Regions from separate parts of the Streptomyces griseobrunneus genome, predicted to be linked through region 3. Evidence: riboswitches for the same ligand, from Rfam matches in the RefSeq annotation. Region 3 holds a riboswitch; each other region holds the start of a gene.
The links. Region 3 has a riboswitch for cobalamin ahead of ACK8N7_RS29200 (cobalamin biosynthesis protein). Riboswitches for the same ligand answer to the same signal wherever they lie in the genome.
Positions count from the first base shown of each region.

Region 1: it holds a riboswitch for cobalamin, as region 3 does, so the genes downstream of both, ACK8N7_RS34405 (ABC transporter substrate-binding protein) here and ACK8N7_RS29200 (cobalamin biosynthesis protein) in region 3, are expected to answer to the same signal.
Region 2: it holds a riboswitch for cobalamin, as region 3 does, so the genes downstream of both, ACK8N7_RS10980 (ribonucleoside-diphosphate reductase subunit alpha) here and ACK8N7_RS29200 (cobalamin biosynthesis protein) in region 3, are expected to answer to the same signal.

Region 1 is NZ_CP177080.1:7,543,432-7,551,147, reverse strand. Features, by position in the region: gene ACK8N7_RS34420 (PRC and DUF2382 domain-containing protein) at 1-756, shown strand, start outside; gene ACK8N7_RS34415 (ABC transporter ATP-binding protein) at 872-1,651, opposite strand; gene ACK8N7_RS34410 (FecCD family ABC transporter permease) at 1,648-2,736, opposite strand; gene ACK8N7_RS34405 (ABC transporter substrate-binding protein) at 2,733-3,782, opposite strand; cobalamin riboswitch at 3,845-4,031, opposite strand; gene ACK8N7_RS34400 (beta-ketoacyl-[acyl-carrier-protein] synthase family protein) at 4,128-5,351, opposite strand; gene ACK8N7_RS34395 (acyl carrier protein) at 5,348-5,629, opposite strand; gene ACK8N7_RS34390 (acyl-CoA dehydrogenase family protein) at 5,750-7,716, opposite strand, start outside.
Region 2 is NZ_CP177080.1:2,511,635-2,519,350, forward strand. Features, by position in the region: gene ACK8N7_RS10970 (carbon starvation CstA family protein) at 1-1,389, shown strand, start outside; gene ACK8N7_RS10975 (YbdD/YjiX family protein) at 1,386-1,589, shown strand; cobalamin riboswitch at 1,781-1,903, shown strand; gene ACK8N7_RS10980 (ribonucleoside-diphosphate reductase subunit alpha) at 2,039-4,453, shown strand; gene ACK8N7_RS10985 (ribonucleotide-diphosphate reductase subunit beta) at 4,453-5,469, shown strand; gene ACK8N7_RS10990 (hypothetical protein) at 5,466-5,675, opposite strand; gene ACK8N7_RS10995 (GlxA family transcriptional regulator) at 5,757-6,734, shown strand; gene def (peptide deformylase) at 6,757-7,395, opposite strand; gene ACK8N7_RS11005 (tetratricopeptide repeat protein) at 7,516-7,716, opposite strand, start outside.
Region 3 is NZ_CP177080.1:6,418,206-6,425,921, reverse strand. Features, by position in the region: gene ACK8N7_RS29225 (hypothetical protein) at 1-994, opposite strand, end outside; gene ACK8N7_RS29220 (alpha/beta hydrolase) at 1,180-2,307, opposite strand; gene ACK8N7_RS29215 (class II aldolase/adducin family protein) at 2,424-3,083, opposite strand; gene ACK8N7_RS29210 (inorganic phosphate transporter) at 3,361-4,623, shown strand; gene ACK8N7_RS29205 (hypothetical protein) at 4,636-4,866, shown strand; cobalamin riboswitch at 5,017-5,148, shown strand; gene ACK8N7_RS29200 (cobalamin biosynthesis protein) at 5,274-6,239, shown strand; gene ACK8N7_RS29195 (cobyric acid synthase) at 6,278-7,716, shown strand, end outside.

The DNA.
Region 1 (7,716 bases), 1.1 Mb from region 3:
GTCGCCGAGGAGGAGGAGCTCTACCGGCACTACGGCCTGACCAGGAAGTCCGGCAACCTCGGTGACACCAAGGGCACGGGCACCGGTGCCGACGCCCGGACCGTCGCCGGAACGGGCGCCATGGGCGCGGCCGGAGCCGGTGCGGCGGGCGCGGCCCGTGGCACGGGTACGCCGCCGAACGCCGAGGCGACCGGCAGGGCCACCACGAGCGCCGGGGCCGCGGGCACGACCGGAGCAGCGGGCATGGCCGGTACGGGCAAGCACCGCGACACGGACATGTCCGCCACGTCCCGTCCGCTGGCGGGCGCCGGAGCGGGGACGTCCCGGGCCGCCGACCTGAGCGGCAAGGAGGAGATGATCCGCTCCGAGGAGCAGCTGCACGTCGGTACGGAGGAGTACGAGAGCGGCCGGGCGAGGCTGCACAAGTACGTGGTGACCGAGGAGGTCACCCGGTCCGTGCCCGTCTCCCACGAGGAGGTGCGGGTGGTCCGCGAACCGCTGCGGCCCGGCGAGAAGGTGACCGGCACCACGGACTTCGGCGAGCAGGACGTGGAGGTCACCCTGCACGCGGAGCGCGCCACCGTCCGCAAGGAGGCCGTCCCGGTGGAGCGGGTCCGCCTGGAGACCAACAAGGTCACCGAGCAGAAGGAAGTCTCCGCCGAGGTCCGCAAGGAGAAGATCGACTACGGCGACGGCAAGGACATGGACACCGGCAAGGACACCGGTGGCGAGTTCGGCCAGGGACGCCGCCGCTGACGGCGTACCCCCTTAGGCGGCCGGAAGGCCGCTCCCATGTCCTCGGCCTCCGGGCGGGCCCGTGCGAACGGGTCCGCCCGGAGGGCTGTCCGGGGCGGGGCCGGGTCGCCGGTGGTCAGCGGCGCGGCAGGAACCGTACCGAGGGACGTCCGTCCGGCCCGTCCGGGGTGACGACCGCCCGGACCCCGTAGACGTCCTCGATGAGTTCTTCGGTGATGACCTCGGCCGGGGTGCCGCCCGCGATGACCCGGCCCGCCTTCATCACGGTGATCCGGTCGCAGAACATCGCCGCGAGGTTGAGGTCGTGCAGGGCGATGACGCTGGTGAGGGGCAGCTCGGCGACCAGGGCGAGCAGTTCCAGCTGGTGCTGGATGTCCAGGTGGTTCGTCGGCTCGTCCAGGAGGAGTTCGCGGGGCTGCTGGGCCAGTGCGCGGGCGATCTGGACGCGCTGGCGTTCGCCGCCGGACAGGGTGTGCCAGGACTGGGCGGCCCGGTCCGCGAGGCCGGTGCGCCGCAGGGCGTCGGTGACGGCTTCCTCATCCGTACGGTCCGGGGCGGACCAGGCGCGGCGGTGCGGGATGCGGCCGAGGCGCACGACGTCCAGGACGCTGAGGTCGACCTGGGTGACGGCGTGCTGGTCGACCACGGCGATCCGGCGGGCCACGGTACGGCGGCCGAGACCCACCAGGGGGTCGCCGTCCAGCGTGACGACGCCGGTGTCCGGGGCGAGGAGGCCCGCGAGGATCCTCAACAGGGTCGATTTGCCGGAGCCGTTGGGGCCGAGCAGCCCGACGGTGGCGCCGGGCGGCGGGGTGATGTCCACCCCGTCGAGGATGAGCCGGCCGCCGGCCTCCCGGCCGACCCGGTCGGCGCGCAGGCCCGTGGAAGCGCTCATGACGTACTCCGGGTGCGGTACAGGACGAGGACGAAGGCCGGGACGCCGATCAGCGCGGTGACCACGCCGACGGGCACCTCCTGCGGGTCCAGGACCGTGCGGGCGAGGGTGTCGACCCAGACCAGGAAGACGGCCCCGGCGAGTGCGGTGACCGGCAGCAGGCGCCGGTGCCCGGAGCCGGTGAGGGCACGGGCCGCGTGCGGGAGCACCAGGCCGACGAAGCCGATCGCCCCGGCCGAGCTGACGAGGGCCGCGGTCAGCAGGGCGGTGGTGCACAGCAGCACGATCCGGGTGCGGGCGACATTGACGCCGAGCGCGGCGGCGGCGTCCTGCCCGAAGGCGAAGGCGTCGAGCGTACGGGCGTGGGCCAGGCAGATCACCAGGCAGCCGGCGAGGACGGCGGTGCAGAGGGCGACCTCGCTCCAGCCGACGCCGCTGAGCGAGCCGAGGAGCCAGAACAGCACTCCGCGGGTCTGCTCGGCGTCGGCGGAGGTCATGACGACGAAGGAGGTCAGGGCGGAGAAGAGCTGCATCGCTGCGACTCCGGAGAGCACCACCCGGTCGGTGGTGGCACCGAGGGTGTGGCTGAGGAGCATGACCAGGGCGAACGAGCAGATGGCCCCGGCGAAGGCCCCGGCCGACAGCGACACCGCTCCCCCGCCGACGCCGAGGACGACCACGACGACCGCCCCGGTGGAGGCCCCGGAGGAGACGCCGAGCACGAAGGGGTCGGCGAGCGGGTTGCGCAGCAGGGACTGCATCACCGTGCCGCACACCGCGAGCCCGGCGCCGCACACGGCGGCGAGCAGGGTGCGGGGCATGCGCAGGTTCCAGATGATGCCGTCCCGGATCGGGCTCAGCTCCGATGCGCCGAAGCCGAGGTGGGAGGCGACGGCGGACCAGACGTCGGGGACGGAGATCCGGGCGGGCCCGATCGTGACGGCGACGGCGACGGAGAGCAGCAGGAGCAGGAGCCCGCCGGTCCAGAGCAGCACCGCGACCGGGCCGCCGCTCCGTACCGGGCCCGGCGCCGCCGGTGCCTTCAGCTCCGCGGTCTCCCGCACCGCCGGGTTGCCGCCGCTCACCCCGTGAGCCCGAAGTCGCGCAGCCCGGCGGCGACGCGCTCCAGTCCCTCGACCGTCCGGATGGTGGGGTTCATGGCCTGGCCGCTGAGCAGCACGTACCGGCGGTTCCTGACGGCGTCCATGGTCTTCGTGACCGGGTTGGACTCCAGGAACTCGATCTTCTTCCCGGCGCTCTCGGCCGTCTGCATCGTGCGGCTCAGGTCGCCGATGACCAGGACGTCGGGGTTGCGGTCGGCGACGGTCTCCCAGCTGATCTGGGGCCATTCGTCGTGGGTGTCGTCGAAGACGTTCCTCGCGCCGAGTTCGCGGGTGATGACGCCGGGGGCGCCGCAGCAGCCCGCGAGGTAGGGGGCCTTGGAGTCGGAGAACCAGTAGAGGAGGGAGGCGTTCGAGGCGTCGATGCCGTCGGTGGCCTTCGCCACCCGGGCCCGGAGCTTCTTCACCAGGGCGTCGCCGCGCTCGGGAACGCCGAACACCTGGGCCAGTTCGTGGACTTCGATGTAGACGCTGTCCATGGTGAGGGGCTCGGTACGGGCTCCGTCGCCGCCGCCGCTGTTGTCCTTGCCGATGCAGTCGGCGGGCGAGATGTAGGTGGGGACGCCCAGCTTCTCGAACTGTTCGCGGGGGGCGACACCGCCCCTGGCGAGGGTGGAGGCGAAGGAGGCGCTGAGGAAGTCGGGCTCCTTGTCGAGGACCTTCTCCGAGGAGGGCCGGTTGTCGGAGATGCGCTCGACGCCCGCGTTGGCCTTCTCCAGGCCCTTCATGACCGGGTCGCTCCAGGTCGCGGTTCCCGCGATCCGGTCGGCGAGGCCGAGGGAGAGCAGGATCTCGGTCGAGCCCTGGTCGACCGAGACGGCCCGCTGGGGCGCTGCCTTCACGGTGACGGTTCGCCCGCAGTTCTTGAGGGTGAGCGGGAAGCCGTCGGCCTTGTCGCCGCCGTCGGCGGACGGGGTGGTGGACCCGCCGCCGCAGGCCGTGAGCAGGACGAGTCCCGCCGCGAACAGGGCGGCGGTGCGTATCGGGGCAGGGGTGGCCTTGGACAGCACGGAGGACCTCGGTGTCTCTGGGCCCAGCCGCGGAGCCCGTCGTACGGTTCCCGTGCCCCCGGTGCGGGGCGCGGGTGCCAGCAGGTCTTCGGACTCGGGTTCGTCCGGGCGGGACGCCTTCCCGGAACACTCCCGTGCTCCAGTGGCCGTGGCCCCGCCCGTCCCCCTCACCGCTGCGCGTCAGTTCCGGTCTCGCACCGGATTCCCTGACCCCGTCGCTGGGGTTCGACTGGCCCCGGCAAGCTATCACGGGTCTTCGCGCAGCTCAGAGCCGGTGCGCGTACCGGTCCCTGCCGGGCCGGTGCGGCGCGGGATCGTCCCGCCGCCCCGGCCCGGCCGCCCCTTTTACGGAGCCTGCAGGGCGATCACCGCGTTCTGTCCGCCGAACCCGAAGGAGTGGCTGACGGCCCGTCGTACGGGCAGCTCACGCGGGATCTTGGTGACGCAGTCGATGGCGAACCCGGGGTCGGGGGCGTCCAGGTTCGCGATCGGCGGGACGATGCCGTGCTGGAGCGTCAGGACGGTCAGCCCCGCCTCGATGGCACCGGCCGCCCCCATGCAGTGGCCCAGGACGCCCTTGGGGGCGGTGACGGGCGGCCGGTGCGGGTAGGCCCGGCCGATGAGGGCGGCTTCCGTCGCGTCGTTGAGGGGGGTCGAGGTCCCGTGCGCGTTGACGTGGTCGACGTCCTCGGCCCGCCAGCCCGCATCGGCCAGCGCCGCGTCCACGGCGGCCTGGGCGACCGCCCCGGAGGGGTGCGGGCTGGTGGGGTGGTGGGCGTCGGTCGTGGCGCCGGTGCCGGCCAGCAGCGCACGGGGGACCGCTCCCCTGGCGCGGGCGTCCTCGGCCCGCTCCAGGACCATGATCGCGGCGCCTTCGCCCATGACGAGCCCGGCCCGGTCGGCGGCGAAGGGGCGGCAGAGACGGGCGGGGTCCCCGTCCCGCAGCGCCGCCGCGCCCGAGCGGGCGAAGCCGGTCATGGCGACCGGGAAGACGATCGACTCGGTGGCTCCGGCGATCGCGATGTCGCACTGTCCGAGCGCCAGCATGTCGCGGGCCACCGAGAGGGCGGTCACCCCGGAGGAACACGCGGTGCACGGTGCCAGGCTGGGGCCCGTGGCCTTCATCTGGATCGCGATCTCGGCCGCGGGCATGCTCGGGATGGTGAGCAGGATGCCCGAGGGCGAGGTGGCCTCGGGGCCGCGCCGCTCCAGGGCGACGGCCTGTTCGGTGAGTCCGGCGGATCCCCCGCTGCTGGTGCCGACGACGACGGCGACGCGGGCGCCGTCCCAGCGGGCGGGGTCGAGCCCGGCGTCGGTCACCGCCTCCCGGGCGGCGAGGACGGCGAGCTTGACGTACCGGCCCATGCGGAAGGCGCTGCGGCCGCCGACCGCCTCGTCCAGGTCGATGCCGGTGACCGTACAGGCGAAGTCGATGGCGCAGCCGTGCAGTTCGGGGACGGTGCGCGCGAAGGACTCGCCGCGGCAGACCCCGTCCCAGGTGGTGTCGGTGGTGTGGCCGGCCGGGGTGATCATCCCCAGACCGGTGACGGCGATGGCGGGTCGGTTCATCGGGTGTTGCTCACCGGCACCGAACCGACTGCCGCCTCGCCGCCGACGGCCGCGTCGATGAACGCGGAGATGTCGGCGAGCGTGGCGTCCTTGTAGAGCTTCTCGGAGTCGGCGGCGACGCCCAGGGTCTCCTTGATGATGACGGCGAACTCGGCGACCGCCAGGGAGTCCATCTCCAGGCTGTCCATCGTGGACTCCGGCAGGATTTCGACTGCGGGCACCTTGAACGTCTCGGTCAGCACCTCGGTGATCTTCGGGTGGATGGTCTGGGTCTTCACGGTGTTTCCTCTCATCGACAGCTGGTCGGCAGCTCTTCGGCGGCTCGTCGGCAGCTTCACGAATGGCGGGTGGTTGAACGTAACCCCACCGCCCGATGTAACTGGATGACGATCTTCCGGTTACGCCTTGGGGCGAACCGATTCGTCTACGCTCACCTGCGGCTTCTCGAACCATCGGGAGAGCACGGACGTGGTTCCCCAGTACGCGAGCAGCACTCCGCGGGTACCGAGCGCCGCCACCTTCTCGCGCAGCGGACGCCGTTTGCTGCCACAGACGGGCCGCCGGAAATCCGCTGTGCGGCTCCCGGCCCCGGCCCTGCGGTGCCGGTGCCAGGACCCCTCCGGGTCGTCGTAGGCGTCCGCGTAACCGGGTCCGGCGATCGGCCAGTCCGACATCAGGCGTTCCGGCAGCGCGAACGACTTCACCAGGGCGGGGGCGTGCCGGGCCACGGTCGCGATGAGCCGCTCCACCGCGTCGGGCAGCAAGGACACCTGTTCGGCGGTCAGCCGTCCGGTGGCCAGCAGGTCACCGCTGTTGCGGGCGACCCACTGGAGGGCGAAAAGACGGTGCAGTTCGGTCAGCCGCTCACGGGCCGGCCCCTCGGACAGGGCGGCGGTGGACTGCGCGTACGCCTCGCTCGCCTGCCGGTAGCCGTACGCCTCCACCCCGCGCAGCGCAGGACCCGATGCGGCGTTCCACCGGCCGAGCGGGTCACCGGCCGGGGCGGCGCTGATCCGCTCCCGGGCGCGGTCGAACCAGATGTCCTCCACCGCCGCGAGCAGCCGGCCAAGGAACCGGGGATCGTCCAGCTCGCCGGGGTCCTCCTCCGGTTCCTCCTCCCGGAGCGTGGCGCTGAACAGCATCTCGGCGGCGGCCTTGGCGTGGACGGCGAGGTTGTCGCCCTCGGCGGTGATCGCACCCTCGATGCCGGTGAACAGCTCGGTCATGCCGTTGTTCTCCAGCAGTCCCTGCGCCCCGCACCGCTCCCGGCACTCGACGATGACCTCCCGGGCCCGCCAGGTGATCCACCCCTTGGCGACGGCGACCAGCCGCTCGGCCTCGTCCCGGTCGGGGGCGGGGGCGGACTCCCAGCGGTCCAGGGCCCTGCGGTGGAGGAGGCTCATCGCGAAGACGGTGGCCATCGCCCCGGCCAGCGGGCCGTGGTGGGTGCGATGGGCGTAGACCGGCACCCGCTGCGCGCCCCGCGATCCGGAGACCAGCCGGTGGCCGGCGTACCGCACGGCGATGGCGAGGGTGACCCGGGCGGAGCCGACCGCGCAGGCGCTCATGGAGAGCTTGCCGGGGGTGACGCGCCCGATGGAGAGGAGGAACCGCCTTCTGCGGTTGGCCAGTTCGCTGGTGAACCGTCCGTCCTCGCCGATCCGTCCCTGCTCCCCGGCGAGCAGGGCGTCGCGCGGGACGAAGTACCGGTCGAAGGAGGTGAGGCAGTGGTCGACCGGGGAGCCCATGCGGCCGGGCAGCCGCCGTACCCGTACGCCGGGCAGAGCGGTGAGGTCGTCGGTGAGCGGGGCGAGGAAGAGGAAGACCCCGTGGTCGGTTCCGTCGGCGAGGAGCCGGGCGGCCACCACACCGGTCTTGGGGCCCCCGGCGGGGCTGGTGTTGGGCATGAACTTCTGGGCCCCGGCGTGCGGGGTGTGCAGGACGAAGCCGTCGCGTTCACGGTCGTACGTCGCGGTCGTCTCGACGGCCGCCGCGTCGTTGCCGTGCGCCACCTCCGTACAGAGGAAGGTGCCGATGGACCGCAGCTCCAGGAAGTCCGAGAGGTCGCGCGGCGTACCGGGGTCGTGGTCGAGGAGGCTGCCGAGGAAGAGGTTGTAGTGGATGCCCGCGACGGTGGTCAGCGCCGGGTCGACGGGTCCGAGCCATTCGTGCAGGGCGGCCAGCGCGCGGGGGTCCGCGGCCAGCCTCGCGCCGCTGTCGAGCGTGTCGTTGAGGATGCGCAGGCGGTGGTAGGAGAGGGCGAGCCGCTCGTCTGGGGTGCCGCCACCGGAGCGCCGAAACGGTTCTGTTGTGAGCAGTCGCCGCCAGAATCCGTGCTCCTGGCGGAAGTTGTCGCCGTAGAGGA
Region 2 (7,716 bases), 3.9 Mb from region 3:
TACGGGTTCCTCGCCTCCGTGCTGCCCGTGTGGCTGCTGCTGGCCCCGCGCGACTACCTCTCCACCTTCATGAAGGTCGGCACCATCGGGCTGCTGGCCCTCGGCGTGGTCGTCGCGCTGCCGACCCTGAAGATGCCCGCGGTCACCGACTTCGCCACCAGCGGCTCGGGCCCGGTCTTCGCCGGCTCGATGTTCCCGTTCGTCTTCATCACCATCGCCTGCGGCGCGCTCTCCGGCTTCCACTCCCTGGTCTCCTCCGGCACCACGCCGAAGATGGTCCAGAAGGAGACGCAGATCCGGATGATCGGCTACGGCGCCATGCTGGTCGAGTCGTTCGTGGCGATCATGGCGATGATCGCCGCCTGCATCATCGACCCGGGCCTGTACTTCGCCATCAACGCGCCCGTCGGCGTGATCGGTGACAGCGTCCAGTCCGCCTCCCAGGCCGTCGCCAACTTCGGCTTCACCATCACCCCGGATGCCCTCGCCCAGGCCGCCAAGGACGTGGAGGAGGCGAGCCTGCTCTCCCGGACCGGCGGCGCGCCCACGTTCGCGCTCGGCATGTCGGAGATCTTCTCCGCGGTGATCGGCGGGACCGCGATGAAGGCGTTCTGGTACCACTTCGCCATCATGTTCGAGGCGCTCTTCATCCTCACCACCGTGGACGCCGGCACCCGGGTCGGGCGCTTCATGCTCCAGGACATGCTGGGCAACGCCTACAAGCCGTTCCGCGAGGTCAGCTGGAAGCCGGGGGTCTGGTTCGCCAGCGCCGTCGTGGTGGGCGGCTGGGGCTACTTCCTCTGGGTCGGTGTGCACGACCCGCTGGGCGGCATCAACCAGCTCTTCCCGCTCTTCGGCATCGCCAACCAGCTGCTGGCCGCCGTCGCGCTGGCCGTCTGCACCACCCTGCTCGTCAAGTCCGGCCGCCTGAAGTGGGCGTGGGTCACCGCGGTCCCGCTCGCCTGGGACGTGGCGGTCACCCTCACCGCGAGCTGGCAGAAGATCTTCTCGCCGGACGTGAAGGTCGGCTTCTTCGCCCAGCGCGACAAGTACCAGGCGGGCATCGACGCGGGCGAGGTGCTGCCGCCGGCCAAGTCCATGGACGACATGCAGACCGTCGTCACCAACTCCACCGTCGACGGCGTGCTGTGCACGCTCTTCGCCGTCCTCATCATCGTGGTGCTCGTGGACGCCGGCCGGGTCTGCTTCAACGCCATCCGCGACCCGGAGAGCGCCAGGCTCCACGAGGCGCCGTACGTCGAGTCCAAGCTCGTCGCCCCGGCCTCGCTCCTCGCGACCAAGGAGGAGAAGGCCGAACTGGCCGCCGCGGGCGTCGGCCCCGAGGGAGGCATCCGCAAGGAGGCGGCGGGGACAGGGAGCCGGACATGACCGGCGCGGACGTACGGCGGGTGGCGGGACGGATCCGCTGGTACGTCCGTGAACTGACCGGCGAGTCGGCGTACGACCGCTATGTGGCGCACGCCCGGTCCCACGATCCGGGCACGCCGGTCATGACCCGCCGCGCCTTCGAACACAGCCGCACGGACGCCCGCGAGGCGGACCCCCGCGAGGGCTTCCGCTGCTGCTGACCACCACCGGCCGAACGGGGCCGTCGCACCCCTCCCAGGGGCGCGGCGGCCCCATTTCGCACCCCCGCAAGAGGGCCCGCGTGCGCCGCCGATACGGAAAAAGCCGGGCGAAGAAGCCAGACCGCCGTACCGACATCTGTTCACGCCGACACAACATGTGGGGGCTTCCTCAACGAGCGCCCCCCACATGTATGCTCGACCTCGCTGTCGCCGCAGGGGAATCCGGTGCGAATCCGGAACTGTCCCGCAACGGTGTGATCAGTGTGCTTTTGCACACCCGAAGTCCGAAGACCTGTCGACAGCGCGTCCGGCTCGACCGAACCGGACGCCAGACGTCCGGGCCTCGCGGATGGGCCGGTGGACGCCGTGAGCAGTGCTGCCCTTCGGGGCATCGTGCTGCCCGGCTCCCCCGCTCGCCGCCGGCCCCCAGCCGAGCGAGGGAAAGCCCAGTGACCATCGCGCCCGCCGATCCGGTTTCAGCCACCGAATCCGCTGCCTCCACCGCGTCCGGAGCAGGCACGAACGACGGACCCGGGACCGCCCTGCTGCGGACCCTGACCGACCTCACCGTCGATCTGCCCGACACCGACCCCGGACGGGTCGCCGCCTCCGCGCTGCGCGGGCGCAACGCCCGCTCCGACGAGGCCGAGCTGCGCTCGCTGGCCACCGAGGCCGCCGCGGGGCTGATCTCCGAGGACCCGGCGTACTCCAAACTCGCCGCCCGGCTGCTGACCCGCACGATCGCGGACGAGGCCGCCGGCCAGGGCGCCACGCGCTTCTCCGCCTCCGTCGCCGTGGGCCACCGCGAGGGTCTGATCGCCGACCGCACCGCCGACTTCGTCGCGCTCCACGCGGCCGCGCTCGACGAACTCGTCGAGCAGGCCATGGCCGAGGGCGCGGACGACCGCTTCGGCTACTTCGGTCTCCGTACGCTGCACAGCCGTTACCTGCTGCGCCACCCGCTCACCCGTCAGGTCATCGAGACCCCGCAGCACTTCATGCTGCGCGTGGCCGCGGGTCTGGCCGAGGACGACTCGGTGCGGGCGCTGGACGAGGTCGCCGCGCTCTACCGGCTGATGAGCCGACTGGACTACCTCCCCTCCTCCCCCACGCTCTTCAACTCCGGCACCCGGCACCCGCAGATGTCCTCCTGCTACCTGCTGGACTCGCCCAAGGACGAGCTGGACTCGATCTACGACCGCTACCACCAGGTGGCGCGCCTCTCGAAGCACGCCGGCGGTATCGGCCTCTCCTACTCCCGTATCCGCGCCCGTGGTTCGCTGATCCGGGGCACCAACGGGCACTCCAACGGCATCGTGCCGTTCCTCAAGACGCTGGACGCCTCCGTCGCGGCGGTGAACCAGGGCGGCCGCCGCAAGGGCGCGGCGGCGGTCTACCTGGAGACCTGGCACGCGGACATCGAGGAGTTCCTGGAGCTCCGCGACAACACCGGTGAGGACCAGCGCCGTACGCACAACCTGAACCTGGCGCACTGGATCCCGGACGAGTTCATGCGCCGCGTCGACACGGACACCGACTGGTCGCTGTTCTCCCCCGCCGAGGTCCCCGAGCTGGTCGACCTCTGGGGCGACGAGTTCGACGCCGCCTACCGCGCGGCCGAGGCCAAGGGCCTGGCCCGCAAGACGATTCCGGCGCGTGAGCTGTACGGCCGGATGATGCGGACCCTCGCGCAGACCGGCCAGGGCTGGATGACGTTCAAGGACGCCTCCAACCGGACCGCGAACCAGACCGCCGAGCCGGGCCGGGTCGTGCACTCCTCGAACCTGTGCACGGAGATCCTCGAAGTCACGGACGACGGCGAGACGGCCGTCTGCAACCTGGGCTCGGTCAACCTGGGCGCCTTCGTGGCGAACGGCTCGATCGACTGGGAGCGCCTGGACGCCACCGTGCGTACCGCCGTGACGTTCCTGGACCGGGTCGTCGACATCAACTTCTACCCGACCGAGCAGGCCGGGCGCTCCAACTCCCGCTGGCGGCCGGTCGGCCTGGGCGCGATGGGCCTCCAGGACGTCTTCTTCCAGCTGCGCCTGCCCTTCGACTCCCCCGAGGCCCGCGCGCTCTCCACGAAGATCTCCGAGCGCATCATGCTCGCCGCGTACGAGGCGTCCTGCGACCTCGCCGAGCGTTCGGGCCCGCTGCCCGCATGGTCCGAGACCCGGGCCGCACGCGGTGTGCTGCACCCCGACCACTACGACACCGAGCTGAACTGGCCGGAGCGCTGGGACACCCTGCGCGCCCGGGTCGCGAAGACCGGCATGCGCAACTCGCTGCTGCTAGCCATCGCCCCGACCGCCACGATCGCCTCGATCGCCGGTGTGTACGAGTGCATCGAGCCGCAGGTCTCCAACCTGTTCAAGCGCGAGACGCTCAGCGGTGAGTTCCTCCAGGTCAACGCCTACCTGGTGAACGAGCTCAAGAAGCTCGGCGTGTGGGACGCCCGCACCCGTGAGGCGCTGCGCGAGGCGAGCGGCTCGGTGCAGGGCTTCGCCTGGATCCCCGAGGACGTGCGGGCGCTGTACCGCACCGCGTGGGAGATCCCGCAGCGCGGCCTGATCGACATGGCGGCGGCCCGTACGCCGTTCCTCGACCAGAGCCAGTCGCTCAACCTGTTCCTGGAGACGCCGACGATCGGCAAGCTCTCCTCGATGTACGCGTACGCCTGGAAGCAGGGGCTGAAGACGACGTACTACCTGCGTTCGCGCCCGGCGACCCGGATCGCCCGTGCCGCGTCCGGCCAGGCGTCGGCCGCCGCCCCCATTCCCGTACAGCAGGCTTCGGCTCCCGACGCGGACGCCATCGCCTGCTCCCTGGAAAACCCTGAGTCCTGCGAGGCCTGCCAGTAATGAGCACCAACGACACCAAGAACCTGCTCGACCCGGGCTTCGAGCTGACCCTGCGTCCCATGCGCTACCCGGACTTCTACGAGCGCTACCGGGACGCGATCAAGAACACCTGGACCGTCGAGGAGGTCGACCTCCACTCGGACGTCGCCGACCTCGCGAAGCTTTCGCCGGGTGAGCAGCACATGATCGGCCGGCTGGTGGCGTTCTTCGCGACCGGTGACTCGATCGTCTCGAACAACCTCGTGCTGACGCTGTACAAGCACATCAACTCCCCCGAGGCGCGGCTGTACCTGTCGCGGCAGCTCTTCGAGGAGGCCGTGCACGTCCAGTTCTATCTGACGCTGCTGGACACCTATCTGCCCGACCCGGACGACCGGGCGGCGGCGTTCGACGCGGTCGAGGAGATCCCCTCGATCCGCGAGAAGGCCCAGTTCTGCTTCAAGTGGATGGACTCGGTCGAGAAGATCGACCAGCTGGAGACGAAGGCCGACCGCCGCCGCTTCCTGCTGAACCTGATCTGCTTCGCGGCCTGCATCGAGGGGCTGTTCTTCTACGGCGCCTTCGCGTACGTGTACTGGTTCCGCTCGCGCGGTCTGCTGCACGGTCTCGCCACGGGCACCAACTGGGTGTTCCGTGACGAGACGATGCACATGAACTTCGCGTTCGAGGTCGTGGACACCGTCCGCAAGGAGGAGCCGGAGCTCTTCGACGACGCTCTCCAGCAGCAGGTCACCGACATGCTGAAGGAAGCGGTCGAGGCGGAGCTGCAGTTCGGCCGCGACCTGTGCGGCGATGGCCTGCCGGGCATGAACACCGAGTCGATGCGCCAGTACCTGGAGTGCGTCGCCGACCAGCGGCTCGCCCGCCTCGGCTTCCCGACGGTGTACGGGTCGGAGAACCCGTTCTCCTTCATGGAGCTGCAGGGCGTCCAGGAGCTGACGAACTTCTTCGAGCGCCGCCCGTCCGCCTACCAGGTGGCGGTCGAGGGCTCGGTCGGGTTCGACGACGACTTCTAGGCCTTCGCCCAACCCTTCGGGTAGGAGCGCCGCGTGACCTTATAAGGTCGCGCGGCGCTTTCCGTTTCCGTGGGCTGCGCCTCCCCCCGTTCCGCGTCGCGGAGCCGGCGGTCGATACGGCGCTCGCGGACGAAGCCGATGGCGGCCGGGAGAGCGACGAAGGCGAAGAGGGCGGTCACGGTGAGGTAGTCCAGGAAGAGGTTCATGGCTCCACCTTCGTCCGCCTGGAGAGATTTAGTCAGTGGCAGCACTGCCACACAGCATCAAATTCCTGCCACACTGGCTCCATGCTGAAAAACGTCGCCGCCCTGCTGCTGGACGAGGTCCACCCCTTCGAACTCGGCGTGCTGAGCGAGGTCTTCGGCCTGGACCGCAGCGAGGAGGGCCTGCCCGTCCACGACTTCGCGGTGGTCTCCGCCGAGGGCCCCGAGCTGCGCACCCACGCCGGCTTCACCATCCGCACCGAACACGGCCTGGAGCGGCTGGAGGAGGCCGACCTCATCGCCGTACCGGCGGGCAGCCACTTCATGGACCGGGAGTACCCGGAAGAGGTCCTTGAGGCGCTGCGCCGGGCCGTGGAGCGCGGGGGGCGGGTGCTGAGCGTCTGCTCCGGCGCGTACGTCCTCGGGGCGGCGGGCCTGCTGGACGGCCGCCGCTGCACGACGCACTGGCGCCACGCGGCGGAGCTGGCCCGCCGCTATCCGAAGGCGATCGTGGAGCCGGACGTGCTGTACGTCGACGAGGGCCCGGTGATCACCTCGGCCGGGACCGCCGCCGGGATCGACGCCTGCCTCCACCTGGTGCGCCAGGCGTACGGGCAGGACGCGGCCAACACCATCGCCCGGCGCATGGTGGTGCCGCCGCACCGGGACGGCGGGCAGGCGCAGTACATCAGCCGCCCGCTGCCCCGGAACGCGTGCGACACGGTCGGCTCCACGCTGGCGTGGATGGAGCACCACCTGGACCGGGAGATGTCGGTGGAGCAGCTGGCGGCGCTGGCCCACATGTCGCCGCGCACCTTCGCCCGCCGGTTCCAGCAGGAGACCGGGACGACTCCGTACCGCTGGCTGCTGCGGCAGCGGGTGCTGCTGGCCCAGCATCTGCTGGAGACCTCCGACCGGACGATCGACACGATCGCCGGGCAGACGGGCTTCGGCACGGCGGCGACCCTGCGCCACCAGTTCGTCCGCACGCTCGGGACGACGCCGAACGCCTACCGCCGGACCTTCCGGGGCCCGGCGGGCACGGTGCCCGACGTCGCCTGAGCGCGGTGCGGGTGGGGCGTGCTCAGGCGTTCGGGACGGTCTCGTAGCGCGGGGTGCCCTCTTCCATCTGCCGCAGCGCGTCCTTGCGGTCGCGCTTGGAGAGCCGGTCGATGTACAGGTAGCCGTAGAGGTGGTCCGTCTCGTGCTGGAGGCAGCGCGCGAAGTAGCCGCTGCCGCGCACCTTGATCGGGTTGCCCTGGGCGTCCTGGCCGCGCACCACCGCGTAGTCGGGGCGGGCCAGGGAGGCGTACGCGGTCGGGACCGAGAGGCAGCCCTCGTTGGAGTCGTCCAGCACCCGCGCCTCGGGGGCCAGCTCCTCCAGGACCGGGTTGCAGACCACGCCGGTGTGCCGGTTGCCGTCGTCGTCCGGGCAGTCGTAGACGAAGACCTTGAGGTCGACGCCGATCTGGTTGGCCGCCAGGCCCACGCCCTCGGCCGTCTTCTGGCTGGCGAACATGTCGTCGATCAGCTGGGCCAGCTCGTCGCCGAACTCGGTGACGTCCTTGCACTCCTTGTGCAGCACCGGGTTGCCCACGACCGTGATCGGACGCGACGTGCCGCGCTCCCGGTACGCGGCCTCGCGCGCCTCGCAGTCCTCGGTGTCGACGATGAACCCCTCGTCGTCCACGCCGATCCGCCCGTCCGTCTCCTGCTGCGACATGTCCGCCGTACGCCTTCCTGCAAAACCTGAACTCGGTGACCCCGCCGGACCCGGTCGAAACCCGGGAACCACGGGAGGAACAGCACCGCGATCGGTGCGCGTACAGCCTACGGGCAGCGGTCAGCAGACTTCTTCGAGATCCCGCCACTCGCGGCTGTCCGGGCTGTCGGCGACCCAGCCGTCCAGCAGCCCGCGGACCAGTCCGGCCGGGGCCGCGAGACCGCACTCGCGCTCGGGGACCCAGAGGTCACCGCCGCCCGCGGTGCGGTGGCCCAGCGGTCCCGGGTGGCCCGGCTCGCTGTGGTCGTGCGGGTCCAGGTG
Region 3 (7,716 bases):
TGACCACGGCGCGGACCTCGGGTTCGGCGGGGGCTCCGACGACCCGCAGCGCCTCGAAGGCCAGTCCCCGCAGCAGCGCGTCCTCGCCCCGGGCGACGGCGAGCAGTTCGGCGACGGCGCTGCCGACCGTACGGGCGGCGAGCCAGGCCCGGTACTCGTCGCGGGCCGGTCCGGGGGTGAGCCGGGCGCAGCCGAGCAGCATGTCGGCGGCGGACTGCTCGATGTTCCCGGCCGGGCTCTGGGCGGCGACGCAGATCTGTTCCAGCTTGACCCAGACCGCCCAGTTGCCGAGCGGGGTGAGGGTGGCGTGCCCGTTGCCGAGGGTCAGCGCACCGACCGCGGCGAGGCCCTCCAGGGCCCAGTCGAGCAGGAGGGCGTCGAGGTCGGCGCCGCGGTCCGGGGCGGGTGCGGGGCGTCCGGCGGCCCGATCGCTGTCACCGGCGGTCCTGCCCGCGCCGTACGGCACTTCGCAACGCTCCTCGTGGAGCTCGGCGATGCGCTGGCCGAGGAGGTCCAGGAGGGCGGGTACGGAGACCGGGCCCGCGGAGAGCTGGAGGAGGGAGAGCACCTGGGGTACGGCCTCGACGGCTTCGGCGACCGCACCGGTCTCGATGCCCTCGGGCGCGGCGTGGACGAGCGACCAGGCGTCGAAGAGCGCCACCCAGCCGCGCAGCACGGCCGAGTCGTCCCGGTCCCAGGCCCGCAGCCGCCAGCCCGGGCGGGCGGTGTCGCCGTGCAGCTCGATCAGGCCGGCCAGCCGGGCCCGGTCCCAGCCCGCACGCACCTGTGCCGGGGAGAGTTCCAGGGCCGTCGCGGCCCGTTCGAGCGCCTGGGTGGCGAGCGGTGCCGCGCTCCCGGGGGCGGGGGCGCCGGCCGCCCAGTGGGCGATGCGCACGGCGTCGGCGAGGACCGCCCGGGCCTGGCGGGCCAGTTCCGTGCGGGGCGGGGTGCCCTCGGGGGGGCGGGGGGCCGGCCTGGTACGCCGGGTGGACACGGCCCTGCGGGCGGTGGCAAGGGGTCGCGGGCGGACAAGTCGCAGCCTGGAGTCGCGCGGGGTACGGGACGTCACGGGAGCAGTCTTGCCTCTGACGGCCCGAAAGCCCAAACGGAAGGCGTTTCACCGGTACCCGCGCCGTTTCCCGCACCCCGGTGACCAAAGGGACCGATCCCCGCATCACCTCACATCAGGGGCGTGAGGAAGCGCCTGAGGGTCTCTTCGTAGCGGCCGGGATCGGCGTTCCACATCGACGCATGCGGAGCCTGCTGCACGGCGTGGAGGCTGACGAGGTCGGGGCGGCGGGCGGCGAGCTCCCGCGACGGGCCCCAGGGGGCGATCGTGTCGTCCGGGCCGTGCAGGATCAGGGTCGGGGCGGGCAGGGCGTCGGGCAGGGCGGTGTCCAGGAGCGGGGCCGGGGTCATCCCGGTCCTGCCCTGGGCGGCGCGGACTGCCAGCGGCAGCAGGGCGGCGGGGACACCGCGGGCGGCGGCCAGGGCGCGCAGGGTGGTCTGCCAGTCCAGGACCGGGGAGTCCAGGACGAGGCCGCTGATGCGGTCGCGGAGCGGGGAGCTGACGGCGGCGTGCAGGGCCATGGAGGCGCCGGTGGACCAGCCGTGCAGGACGACGTTCCGGGCGCCGTAGCGCACGGCGAAGCGGATCGCGGCGTCCAGGTCGCGCCATTCGGAGGCGCCGAGGTGGCCGAGGCCGTCGGCGGAACGGGGGGCTCCGGCGTCTCCCCGGTAGGTGATGTCCAGTACGGGGAGCTGCTGTCCGCTCAGGAAGCCCATCAGGTTCATGGGGTGTTCCCGGGTGGTGCCGAGGCCGTGCGCGGTGATGACCCAGGTGTCGCGGTCACCGGGCACCCACCAGGCGGGCAGCCCGCCCAGTTCGCCGGGGATCTCGACCTCCCGGTACTCCAGGCCGAGGGCGCTGCCCGGGTCCCCGCGGTACAGCTCGGGGGTGAGGCGGACCTTGGCGCCCGGTTCCAGGATGCCGTGGGTGATCCGCTCCAGGCTGCGCACGACGGTGTCGGCGGTGGACTCGGCCCCTTCCACGACGGGGCCGACCACGGCGTGGACGCCGGGGCCCTCGATCCCGTACGTGCCGGGGCGGAGCGCGGTGAGGGAGCGGGTCAGGGTGATCTGCCGGACCGCCGTGGCGTGCACGGTGAGTCTGCGGTCGGTGGGGAGGGGACGTCCGGGCGCCGCCTTGAGGGCGGCGTCGCTGGCGTACCGGCCGGCCGCGACCGCTGCCGCACCGGCGCCGAGGAGGGTGGTGACGGCCGTTGCCGTCGCAGATGCCGGGCGCACCGCTTCAGTGTCGTGGGGCGGGCGGCGCGGTGCCAGTGGGCGGGGGCCGTCCGGTGGGGCGGGGAGCAGACGCGGGGGCGGGCGGCGGTCCTGGCCGGGGCCCTGGGCCCGGGTCCTCAGCCCGGCTGTCCGTACCCCTTGAGCGCCTCGGTCACCTCGTCCAGCTGGGCGGGGGTGAGCAGGGCCGGCCGGTGGCCGGGGACGGCGCTCGCGGTGAGCCAGAGCCGGCAGAGCCACTCCAGCTGGGCGGTGCGCTCGTAGGCCTGGTCGAGGGTGGCGCCGTAGGTGACGGTGCCGTGGTTGGCGAGCAGGCAGCCGGTGCGGCCCCGGAGGGCGGCGAGCATGGCGTCGGCCAGTTCGGGGGTGCCGTAGCGGGCGTAGGCGGCGGTGCGGACGGGGCCGCCGAGGATGGCGGCCGCGTAGTGCACGAGCGGCACCTCGGTGACGAGGGTGGAGACGGCGGTGGCGTGCACGGCGTGGGTGTGGACCACGGCGACGGCGCCGGTCTCCCGGTAGACCGCGAGGTGGAGGGGGAGTTCGCTGGTCGGCCTGAGCTCTCCGAGGACCTGCCGCCCGGTCAGGTCGACCCCGACCGCGTCGTCCGGCCGGAGCCGGTCGTAGGGCACCCCGCTGGGTGTCACCAGGACCAGGTCCCCGACGCGGGCCGACACATTGCCGGAGGTGCCGACGACCAGGCCGTCGGCGGCGCTCCGGCGGGCGGTGTCGACCACCTCCCGCCAGGCCCGGACGACGGATTCCGGCTGCTGCTCGCTCATGGGGCGAGCGTAGGCGCGGGGTCCCGAAACCGGAACGTCACCGCCGGAGTGACCGGGATCTCTTCCGGGGCCGAATGTGCCCGTCAAAAACTTCGCCAATGAGGGGTAAAGGGCAGCCCAGCCGGTGCCCCCCGGGCCTCCCCCAACCCCACCCGCACACAAGCGGAATCACTCAGACCCGATTGGGGTCACCACAGCGCCCCGCTCAGTTCATCTTCCGTTCACCCAGGTTGCCTACGGTCCACGAGCCACTGACGTCGAACGATTGCCTGGGTAAATGGAACACATCACGCTGCTGCTCGCGATTGTGGTCGTGACAGCTCTCGTGTTCGATTTCACGAACGGTTTCCACGACACCGCCAACGCGATGGCTACCACCATCTCGACCGGCGCCCTGAAGCCCAAGACAGCGGTGGCCATGTCCGCCGTTCTCAACCTCATCGGCGCGTTCCTGTCGGTGGAGGTCGCCAAGACGATCTCCGGCGGGATCGTCAACGAGAACGGCCTCAGAACCGAGGTCATCTTCGCGGCGCTCGTCGGCGCCATCCTGTGGAATCTGCTGACCTGGCTGGTCGGCCTGCCCTCCAGTTCCTCCCACGCCCTGTTCGGCGGCCTGATCGGCGCCGCCGTCATGTCGGCCGGCTGGTCCTCGATCAACGGCGGCACCGTCGTCACCAAGGTGCTGCTGCCCGCGATCGCCGCCCCGCTGGTCGCCGGTCTCGCCGCGATGCTGGCCACGCGGCTGACGTACCGGATCAACCGGAACGTCACCGACCCGAACCAGCTCAAGTCGACGGCGAAGGGCTACCGGGCGGGGCAGATCGCCTCGGCCGGTCTCGTCTCGCTCGCCCACGGCACCAACGACGCCCAGAAGACGATGGGCATCATCACCCTGGCCCTGGTCACCGGCGGCGTCCTCGCCCCCGGCTCCAACCCGCCGATGTGGGTCATCGTCTCCGCCGGTGTCGCCATCGCGCTCGGCACCTACCTCGGTGGCTGGCGCATCATCCGCACCATGGGCAGCGGCCTGACCGACCTGAAGCCGCCGCAGGGCTTCGCCGCCCAGACCAGTGCGGCGACCGTCATCCTGGCCTCCTCGCACCTCGGCTTCTCCCTCTCCACCACCCAGTCCTGCTCCGGCGCCGTCATGGGCGCGGGCCTCGGCCGCAAGGGAGGCGTGGTCCGCTGGTCCACCGCCACCCGGATGTTCGTCGCCTGGGGTCTGACGCTCCCGGCCGCCGGCCTGGTCGGCGCGGGTGCCGAGTTCCTCACCAAGCAGGGCCCCTGGGGCATCGCCGTCACCGCGACCCTGCTGGTCGGGGGCTCCTTCGCCATCTGGCTGGCCTCGCGCCGCCAGCCGGTCGACCACACCAACGTCAACGAGACGGCCGGTGCCGACGAGCCCCAGGGTGTCGTCACCACCGCCATGGCAGCGGTCCAGACGCCGCCCATCGGCACCATCCCCAACGACCTCATGACCACCATCCCGGCCCCGGCCGCCTCGCCCGACGACACGGCGCGGCCCTCGGCCACGGTGTAAGGACAGATCCGTATGAAAATCGACTGGGCAGCTCTCGCCTCCGTCTTCGGTGTCAGTCTCGTGGTCACCGTCGCGCTGGTCGGCCTCTTCACCGTGGGCATCGTCGCCCTCTCCAAGCTGTCGGCCACGGCCGGCGGCAGCGCCTCAGGCGGATCGGCCGCACTGGCGCGCACCGGCGCGTACGCCTGCTTCGCGGCGTGCGTCGCGGCGGTCGCGTACGGCATCTATCTGATCGTCGCCTGACGCACCCACCGCACTCCCCCGGGCCGGACACACCCACCGTGTGTCCGGCCCGATGTGCGTCTGCGCACACTGGAGCTCCGCAGGTCAACAGCAGGTTGACGGCTGTTCTCGCAGCGTGGTGGACTGCCGGAGCCATTTACGGCGACAGCAGAGGAAGCCGGTGCGAATCCGGCGCGGTCCCGCCACTGTCACCGGGGAGCACTCCCCCACACCGGATGTCACGGCCCTCGTCACGCGGGCTGGAAGGCCGGGGGAAGTGCGGATCCGGAAGCCAGGAGACTCTCGTCGCCGGTCACGTCGAACCAGGGCGCGGACCCTGAGTGAGGACATAAGCCATGCCCGGCCGCCGTGCGCCGCATCCTGTTCCTCTCCATGCCGGAACCCCTCTGCCCTCGGCGGGCTGATCCGTGCGTGTCGATCGCGTCTTCGCGTACGGCGCCACCGCCGGGCTGATCGCCGACGCGTTGCTGGGCGACCCGCGCCGGGGGCATCCCGTAGCCGGTTTCGGCCGGGCCGCCGCGCGGGTGGAGTCCCTGCTGTGGCGTGACGACCGCGGCCGGGGCGCGCTGCACACCCTCGTCTGCGCCGGAGGCGCCGTGGGGGCCGCCGCACTGGCCGCCCGTGCCGTACGAGGCCGCCCCGTGCTCGCCGTCGCGCTGACCGCCGCCGCCACCTGGTCGGTCGTCGGCGGTACGTCGCTGGGCCGGGAGGCCCGCGCCATCGGCGGCGCGCTGGCCGCCGGGGACCTCGATGTGGCCCGGGAGCGGCTGCCGCATCTGTGCGGGCGCGATCCGCACTCGCTGGACGGGCCGCAGATCGCCCGCGCCGTCGTCGAGTCGGTCGCCGAGAACACCTCGGACGCCGTCGTCGGCGCGCTGGTGTGGGGGGCGATCGGCGGGGTGCCGGGGCTCGTCGGCTTCCGGGCCGTGAACACGCTCGACGCGATGGTCGGCCACAAGTCGCCCCGCCACCGCCGTTACGGCTGGGCCTCGGCCCGCCTGGACGACCTCGCGGGGTGGCCCGGTGCCCGGCTGACGGCCGCGCTGGCCGTGGTGGCGGGCGGGCGGCCCTCGGAGGCCGTACGCGCCTGGAAGGCGGACGCGGGGCGCCACCCGAGCCCGAACGCGGGGCCGGTGGAGGCCGCGTTCGCCGGGGCTCTCGGCGTACGGCTCGGCGGGACGCTGGCGTACGCGGGGCGCGTCGAGCACCGGCCGGTCCTGAACGGGGAGTCCGGGCGGGATGTGCGGAGTGCGGACATCGAACGCGCGGTGCGGCTGTCGCGCCGGGTGAGTCTGCTGGCCCTCGGCGTGTGCGTGGTGGGCCGGACGGCCGTGGGGCACCTGGTCGCGGGACGGAAGCGGGGACGGGCATGAGTGGGTCCGGGGAACGCGGTACGGGAAGGGGAGCGGGCATGGGTGGCGGGCTGCTGGTCGCGGGGACCACATCGGACGCGGGCAAGAGCGTCGTCACGGCGGGCATCTGCCGCTGGCTGGTGCGCCGGGGCGTGAAGGTCGCGCCCTTCAAGGCGCAGAACATGTCCCTCAACTCCTTCGTCACCCGCGAGGGCGCGGAGATCGGGCGCGCCCAGGCCATGCAGGCGCAGGCCGCCCGGGTGGAGCCGACCGCGCTGATGAACCCGGTCCTGCTCAAGCCCGGCAGCGACCGCTCCAGCCAGGTCGTCCTGATGGGCAGGCCGGTGGGAGAGATGAGCGCCAGGGGCTACCACGGCGGCCGCCAGGAGGCCCTGCTCGGGACGGTCGTGGACTGCCTGGAGCAGCTGCGGTCGAGCTATGACGCGGTGATCTGTGAAGGGGCCGGGTCGCCGGCCGAGATCAACCTGCGGCGCACGGACATCGTGAACATGGGGATCGCGCGGGCCGCGAAGTTCCCCGTGCTGGTGGTCGGGGACATCGACCGGGGCGGGGTCTTCGCCTCGTTCTTCGGGACCACGGCGCTGCTGAGCGCCGAGGACCAGTCGCTGGTCGCGGGGTACCTGGTGAACAAGTTCCGGGGTGACGTCTCGCTGCTGGAGCCGGGCCTGGACATGCTGTACGGGCTGACCGGGCGGCGGACGTACGGCGTGCTGCCGTACGCCCACGGGCTCGGTATCGACGAGGAGGACGGCCTGCGGGTCTCCTTGCGGGGTGCGGTGCGGGAGTCGGCCGTGGCTCCCCCGCACGGCGAGGACGTGCTGCGGGTCGCGGTCTGCGCGGTGCCGCTGATGTCGAACTTCACGGACGTGGACGCGCTGGCCGCCGAACCGGGCGTCGTCGTGCGGTTCGTGGACCGGGCCGACGAGCTGGCCGACGCGGACCTGGTCATCGTGCCCGGGACGCGCGGCACGGTGAAGGCGCTGGCCTGGCTGCGGGAGCGGGGCCTCGCCGACGCGCTGGTGCGGCGGGCGGCGGAGGGCCGGCCGGTGCTGGGGATCTGCGGCGGGTTCCAGGTGCTCGGTGAGCGGATCGAGGACGAGGTGGAGTCGCGGGCCGGGGTCGTGGACGGGTTGGGGCTGCTGCCGGTGCGGGTTCGCTTCGACCGGGCCAAGACGCTGGCGCGGCCGGTGGGTTCGGCGCTCGGGGAGCCGGTGGAGGGGTACGAGATCCACCACGGGGTGGCCGATGTGCAGGGCGGGGAGCCGTTCCTGGACGGGTGCCGGGTGGGGGCGGTGTGGGGGACGCACTGGCACGGGTCGCTGGAGAGCGACGGGTTCCGGCGGCGGTTCCTGGTGGAGGTGGCGCGGGCCGCCGGGCGGCGGTTCGTTCCCGCGCCGGACACGAGTTTCGGGGTGTTGCGGGAGGAGCAGCTGGACCGGCTGGGGGATCTGGTGGAGGAGCATGCGGATACGGATGC